Regions from separate parts of the Shewanella litorisediminis genome, predicted to be linked through region 1. Evidence: riboswitches for the same ligand, from Rfam matches in the RefSeq annotation. Region 1 holds a riboswitch; the other holds the start of a gene.
What was found. A riboswitch is a leader RNA that binds a small molecule or an ion and turns the genes downstream of it on or off. The one in region 1 is predicted to bind cobalamin.

Region 1 (3,408 bases):
CATAAAGCGTCGGTCACCTGCCAATCCCTCCGGGCAAACTCGTGCCAGCTTAAGTGGTTGCGCCCCCATGGATTTAACCGGATAGATATGAATTGCGCTGAGTTTTGCCATTTGCCGTCTCCCTGTGGTTGGCAAATAGCGACACTATAACCATGTGGCTGCAGCTGAAGCCAGTACCCAAGTGCTTTTCATACTTCTCAATGCCCGGCTCTGTGGTAAAGTAATGGCGCTTATCGGTAGCAGGTTAATGAATCATAAGGACAAATTCGCACTCTGTGCGGTAATTTGGGCGATGGAGCCCGGCTTTAAGGAGAAACCATGGAATACTACATTGGCGCCTGGAAAAAATACGCGGACTTCACGGGGCGTGCCCGTCGCAAAGAGTTTTGGATGTTCTTTCTGTTCAACCTGATTGTGAGTGTGGGGATGAATCTGGTGGACATGGCCCTTGGCAGCATGCTGGTCGGTACCCTCTATTCATTGGCCGTATTTTTACCGTCTCTTGCCATAGGTGCCCGTCGTCTGCACGATACTGGCCGCAGCGGCTGGTGGCAGCTTATCGCGCTTATCCCCATCATAGGTATCATAGTGCTGATCGTGTTCTACTGTCAGGACAGTCAGGACGAGAACGACTACGGTGAAAACCCCAAGGCCTTTGCCTGATAGTCTGTGGGGAGGCTCTCCTCCCCCCATCAAAATGCCGTTTCAGGACGTTACGGTATGAGATTTCAAGGAAGCTGATGATGACCCGCTGCTTATTACTTCTTATTGGTTTACTGCCCGCCACCGGCGCACTTGCGCAAACTCAGGAGCTGTCACTGTTTGGCACGCCTTTCTCGTTTGAATTGCCGTCGGGGTGGAAATTGGCTGCCACCGAGGAAAGGACCGACATGGTGAGTGCTGAATTTGTGCCGGTCCAGGAAAACCTCAATCAATGGGGCGGGCTTATTTGTGTTCAAAGCTTTAAATTGAGTGATGATTCTCCCGCTCCGGAGGCCTTTCTGGATGGCCTGGCCAGGCAGTATCGGGGCAGCTGCGAGGGCGAAGTCACCTACGAAAAGTTGGGCGACGTTGATACCGACGGACATCCCGGTTTTCACGGTATTCTGGGTTGCAGTCGCATGCCCAATCAGCATGCCTCCCTTGAAGAGTCGCGCCCCTTTTTCACCAAGCCCGAAGGTGAGGTGGGTTATTACCGGGTGGTGAGCGGCCCCGGGCAGCTGGTGCTCATGCATAAATCCATGAGAGGCGATGTGTTTGCGGGGCAGAATATTCCGCTGACGTCGGCCAATCACAGCGAATTTATTGCCTCTGTTTTGCCCTTGCGCCTCAACTGAACGGCCACTCGTGCGAGACAAAGGCTTAGACTTTTATACGTTTAGACGTCTATAATGCGCGGCCGTCCATGAGTGACGGCCTCTTTATTGTCAGCCCTTTGGGTGCCCGCATTGGCGGGAGAATCGGGAAGTCGGTGTAAATCCGACACTGCCCCCGCAACGGTAATGATGCCTGGCATCTAAGTCCGGAGACCGGCCCAAATAAGGTATTGTCGTGGATTTCGGTGGGCAGATCCTTGACTGCGACAGCTTTTGGCATGTCGATGACCCATGCCCCGTTTCCCTTGATGGAGTGTAAGGAAAATGGGTACCAAACCTTCTTTGATTTCATTGGCGCTGGCCACAAGCCTGCTGTCATCTTTCGCCTCAGCACAGGCTCCTGTGGATGAACATCTGGTGGTCATTGGCCGTCAGGCCGATACCCCCCTCAATATTGCCGCCAATGTAGCGGTTATTACGGCCGAAGATATCGCCTTGAGCGGCGCGACCAGCCTTGCCGGATTGCTGCGCGGCCAGAGTGCCATACAAATAAGTGACAGCGGCACCGGGCCGGTATTCGCCATGCGCGGTTTTGGCGCTGGCCAGGCTGCCAACAACACCCTGGTGCTGGTGGATGGCCGCCGTCTCAACAATATTGATATTGCCGCTCCCAGCCTCAATGCCGTGTCATTGAGTCAGATTGAGCGTATCGAAGTGCTTTCTGGCAGCGCCGGTGTGCTCTATGGCGATCAGGCCGTTGGCGGCGTCATCAATATCATTACCAGGCGCAGTCAGGAAAGCACCGGCGGCGCCTCGCTCACTGGCGGCAGTTTCAGCACCCTTGGCACTGCCATGGATTTTTCGGCGGCGCTGAATGAGCGCTGGAATCTCTTTGTGGGTGGCAACTTCGATAAGAGCGATAACTACCGTGACCATGCCGTCAGCGAGTCAGGCTCTGTGCTGGGCCGCCTTGAATACCGTGGCGATGGGCAGCGCTTTTTTGCAGAAGCGTCCTATTACGATGATGACCGCGAACTTGCAGGTTCTCTCTCCGCAGAGGAACTCGACGCCAATCCCCGTCAGGCAAACGCCGCCAACAGCAGCGACTATCAGCATAATCTGACCAAGGCCGGCCGACTGGGATATGAGCACAACCTGACCGAACATTGGACATTGGCCGCGGATCTGGATGCCAGTGATACTCAGGTCAATTACATCAGCTGGGGCGGTGCGGGTGAAACCGAGCGCCAACTCATCAGCCTTTCTCCCAAAGCGATTGGCCGCTACCAGACTGACGATGGCGAACTCAAGCTGGTAACAGGTTTGGACCTGTCACGAGGCGAATCTGAATTTACCTCGGCTTATATGGAACGCGGCAACACCCAGGAACTCTGGGCCGCTTTTGCCCAGGCGTCGGTGCCTTTGACCAAGTCTCTGAGTTATGTGGTGGGTGGCCGCTACGCCGAAGTTCAGGACGATATTCGCGATCAAAATACCTTTCCACAGGGTGGCAAGCTGGATAATGACGCCCATGCGCTTGAGCTTGGCTTGAACTACCGTCCACTGCAGGGACACAGACTCTACCTGCGCGCTGAAGATAACTTCCGTTTTGCCAAGGTGGATGAGCAGGCCTACACCAGCCAGGATAGCCTAAAGCCTCAAACCGGTCGCAGCTATGAAGCAGGCTGGGACTATCAGGGCGCTCAGCAGGCATTGCGCCTGAGCCTCTACCGTTTAAGCCTGGAAGATGAAATCGTGTTTGACCCCAGCGCCGACACGCCCGTGGGTGGCTATTTCCCGGGGGCCAACATCAACGCCGATGAGTCGCGCCGATATGGTGCCATGTTGGATTGGGACTGGCAGCTGAACGATGCCATCAGCCTGGGCGCCGACTACCAGTATACTGATGCCGAATTTACCGCAGGTCTCAATGAGGGTAAGGCGCTGTCATGGGTCGCCAAACACAGCGGCCGTATGTATGTCTCTACCCAGTTTGCCGAGCATTGGTCGGCGTACGTGGATGCTGCCTACACGGGTGAGCGTTTTGTGGAAGGGGACAACGCCAATGTGGGCGAGCAGCTCGATTCTTTTT
Region 2 (3,408 bases), 1.9 Mb from region 1:
GGTACGGCACCCGCTTAATTTGATTTGGACATTTATACGTATAGACGTCCATAATACGCGAAACTTGGCTTTAGGGGCAAGCAGGGGTTCAGGGGCAAACCAGGGCTCAGGGGCAAGCGAGGTACCCGTCGGCATTGATGTAAAACCGGAATGAGGATAACGCGGTATGCACAGGCAAGCTGACCAGCCGAATGAACGGGAAAAGGACGTGGCGATTTTGCCCCGTGACATTATTTTCTGGCGCCATGGCCAGTGTGAAGATGGCGCTGTGCTGCGGGGCCGGAGTGATGCCCTGCCCAGTGAAAGTGCCCTGAGTGCCATTGCCGGCAAGGCCCGTGACATGGCAGTACCTGCCAAAATCATCTCATCACCCTTGCTGCGCTGCGCGCGGCTTGCGAATGCCTTGCAGGCAGAAATAACAGCCGCTCACCCCGAGGGCAATCCACCAGACATACTTATCGAGCCGCAGCTGACCGAGATGGACTTTGGCGTCTGGGATGGGCAGCCCATAGCACAGCTTTGGCAAACCGCTCCCATGGAGGCCTGGTGGCAAGACCCCTGGGCGATAACGCCCGAGGGCGGCGAGCCCATGGCTGCTTTTGAGGTCAGGGTGGCAGAGGCACTGCAAAGGCTGCTGTCGCACGCACCGCTTAATGATGGCAGGCCACTGTGGGTGGTTACCCACGGCGGTGTTATCCGTTGTCTGATGGCTGCTATTTTGGGGGCAGAAAGGGTCGCCGGCTTTTATCGGGCGCTGGAGCTGGATTACGGCGCCCGGGTTCACACCCGCTGGTACTGGACCGACAGCGGCTGGCAGGGGCGTTTACTTTGGGGGAGCTGAAGGCTTTGCTTACCACCAAGTCCCTTGCCCCTTTACCAAGTAGGTGAAAGGTCTGATAATCTGCGAGCCGGAGTCGTTTCTCCGGCCATTTACGCCAGGGGTGTCGGGGGCCATGCCAACCCGACATGAAAAGGGAACCGGGGACATACCATAAGGTATCAGCCCGGACTGTGCCCGCAACTGTGTGGGGGAATGCCCCCGAGTCAGGATACCTGCCCCTGTGCCTCTTTTATTTTCCCTGTCCGGGCGGGTTACCCGGTGGAGTGATATGAGCCAAATTGCCATGCCCGTTCCCCAGAGGGAACCCGGGCACTTGTTGTATGGGGTAGCACCATGACCCCGGCCATCGACGTCAGCAACCTCTGTTGGCGGGTTGGGGAGCGGCCGCTGCTGGACAGCGTAAGCTTTGCCCTGTCCGGAAACGGCATGTACGGGGTGATTGGCCCCAACGGAGCCGGCAAGTCATCCTTGCTACGTTGTCTGTACCGTTTTATTCGCCCCGACAGCGGCACCATACTGCTCAATGGTCAGGACATTCATCTCTATTCCAGACGCAGCTTTGCCCGCGCGGTGGCCGTGGTGCCCCAGGAATTACCCCCCCTGTTCGATCTCTCCACCGAGGCCGTAGTCGCCATGGGGCTTATCCCCTACAAGGGCTGGCTCGCTGCCGACAGCGCCGCCGACAAGGCCAGCATTGCAGCGGCTCTGGCGGAAGTGGGGCTCGACGGATATGGCCGCCAACCCTTTGGCAAACTGTCCGGCGGCGAAAAGCAGCGGGCACTCATTGCCCGGGCGCTGGTTCAAAAGCCGCAGTTTCTGATCCTGGATGAACCCACAAGCCACCTGGACGTACGCTTCCAGATTGAAGTGCTGGAACTCTTAAAGCGCCTGGATATCTGCGTGATTTGCACCATACACGACCTGAATCTGGCCAGTGCTCTGTGCGATGAGCTGCTGCTGATATCCCGTGGCCGCCTTGAGGCTTCGGGCACGCCCGCTGAGGTGCTTACCGAGGCCATGCTCGCTTCTGTGTTTGGGGTGTGCACTACGGTAGAGCCTCACCCTCAGCATGGTCGTCCCCTCATACATTACTACTACGGTTATGGCGGCCGAACGGCGTCTCAAGGTCCGAAAGAGGTGAGCCTGTGACTGCCATCAGAGCCCTGCTAACCCCCCTTGGACGCCGCGAGCTGATGGTGCTGGCGCTTATTCTGGCCTGTCTGTTGTCGCCTGTGTTTGCCAGCATTTTTGGCGCCGTGGATATAGGTTTTCGCGAGGCCATGTCGGTGTACCTGCATGCGCTGATTGGCGAGCGCCCGGTGGATGTCGCGTATCTCGACAGCCGCATTTTGCTGGAGCTGAGGTTGCCGCGCATACTGCTGGCCTTTGTGTGCGGCGCCGGGCTTGCGCTTTCCGGCTGGGCGCTGCAACTGGTGACCCGCAACCCACTGGCCGACCCTTATCTTTTTGGGATCAGCGCCGGTGCCAGCCTGGGGGCGATTGTGGTGCTGAGTCTTGGCATAACCCATGGGGTATTGCTCGCCATCGGCTTGCCGCTTGGGGCCTTTATCGGTGCCAGTGCCTCGGTATTGGTGGTACTCACCCTCAGTGGCTTTGGGCTGCAAAGTCAGGTGGAGCGCATGCTGCTTTCCGGGGTCGCCACCTCGTTTTTATTCGGCGCCCTCGGCAGTTTGCTTCTATATTTTTCAAGCCCCCAGGTAACGGCATCGGTGATATTCTGGAGCCTTGGCAGTTTTGCCCGTGCGGCCTGGGATATGCTCTGGTTGCCCTGGCTGGTGTTTGGCGCCTTTGTGGGCTTTTTGCTGCTGGTCACGCGACAGCTGTTTGCCCTCAGTGCCGGTGATGAAACCGCCCACGCCCTTGGGGTATCCGTGGCCAAACTGCGCATTATCAGTTTGCTGATGTGCTCTTTGATGACAGCCGTGCTGGTGGCCAGCTGCGGCGGCATTGGCTTTGTGGGACTGATGATCCCCCACATCGCCAGATTGCTGTTTCCCGGCAGTCAGTCGCTGCTGATTGTGGCCATGCTGGGTGGACTCTTTATGGTGTGGGTCGATGTGATGACCCGCAGTTTACTGCCGCCACAGGAGTTGCCTGTGGGGGTAATTACTGCCGTGGTTGGCAGTGTGTTTTTCCTGACGCTGCTCTTTAGCCGCAGGAGTGAATAAGGATATTGGATGTTTGATATAGCTCCCGTCAGCCGCGAGCGGGATGAGCAAATCCAGGCGCGCATCGACGATAAAACCAAGCCACGAGGGGCCCTTGGGGCGCTCGAACCCCTGGCGGCACACCTGGCGCGGCTGCTCGGCGAGTCGCCGGAAATCAAGCGCCCTGCCATGTTGGTGTTTGCCGCCGACCACGGCATAGCCAGTGCCGGTGTATCAATTGCACCGCCTGAGGTGACCGCCCAGATGGTGGCCAACTTTGCCGCCGGGGGCGCGGCCATCAATGTGTTTTGCCGCCAGCTCGGTTGGCAGCTGGAGATTATCGATGCCGGCATGCTCAGCGCGCCGCCAAGGGATATGGGCGTGACCGATTGTCGCCTC

Region 2: another riboswitch for cobalamin. It lies ahead of JQC75_RS03570 (ABC transporter ATP-binding protein); the one in region 1 lies ahead of JQC75_RS13720 (TonB-dependent receptor).

Annotation. Positions count from the first base shown of each region.
Region 1 covers NZ_CP069213.1:3,120,350-3,123,757, reverse strand. The annotation lists gene JQC75_RS13735 (hybrid-cluster NAD(P)-dependent oxidoreductase) at 1-111, opposite strand, end outside; gene JQC75_RS13730 (DUF805 domain-containing protein) at 319-663, shown strand; gene JQC75_RS13725 (hypothetical protein) at 741-1,337, shown strand; cobalamin riboswitch at 1,422-1,552, shown strand; gene JQC75_RS13720 (TonB-dependent receptor) at 1,641-3,408, shown strand, end outside.
Region 2 covers NZ_CP069213.1:818,164-821,571, forward strand. The annotation lists gene JQC75_RS03565 (histidine phosphatase family protein) at 167-841, shown strand; cobalamin riboswitch at 923-1,075, shown strand; gene JQC75_RS03570 (ABC transporter ATP-binding protein) at 1,175-1,990, shown strand; gene JQC75_RS03575 (FecCD family ABC transporter permease) at 2,035-3,030, shown strand; gene cobT (nicotinate-nucleotide--dimethylbenzimidazole phosphoribosyltransferase) at 3,040-3,408, shown strand, end outside.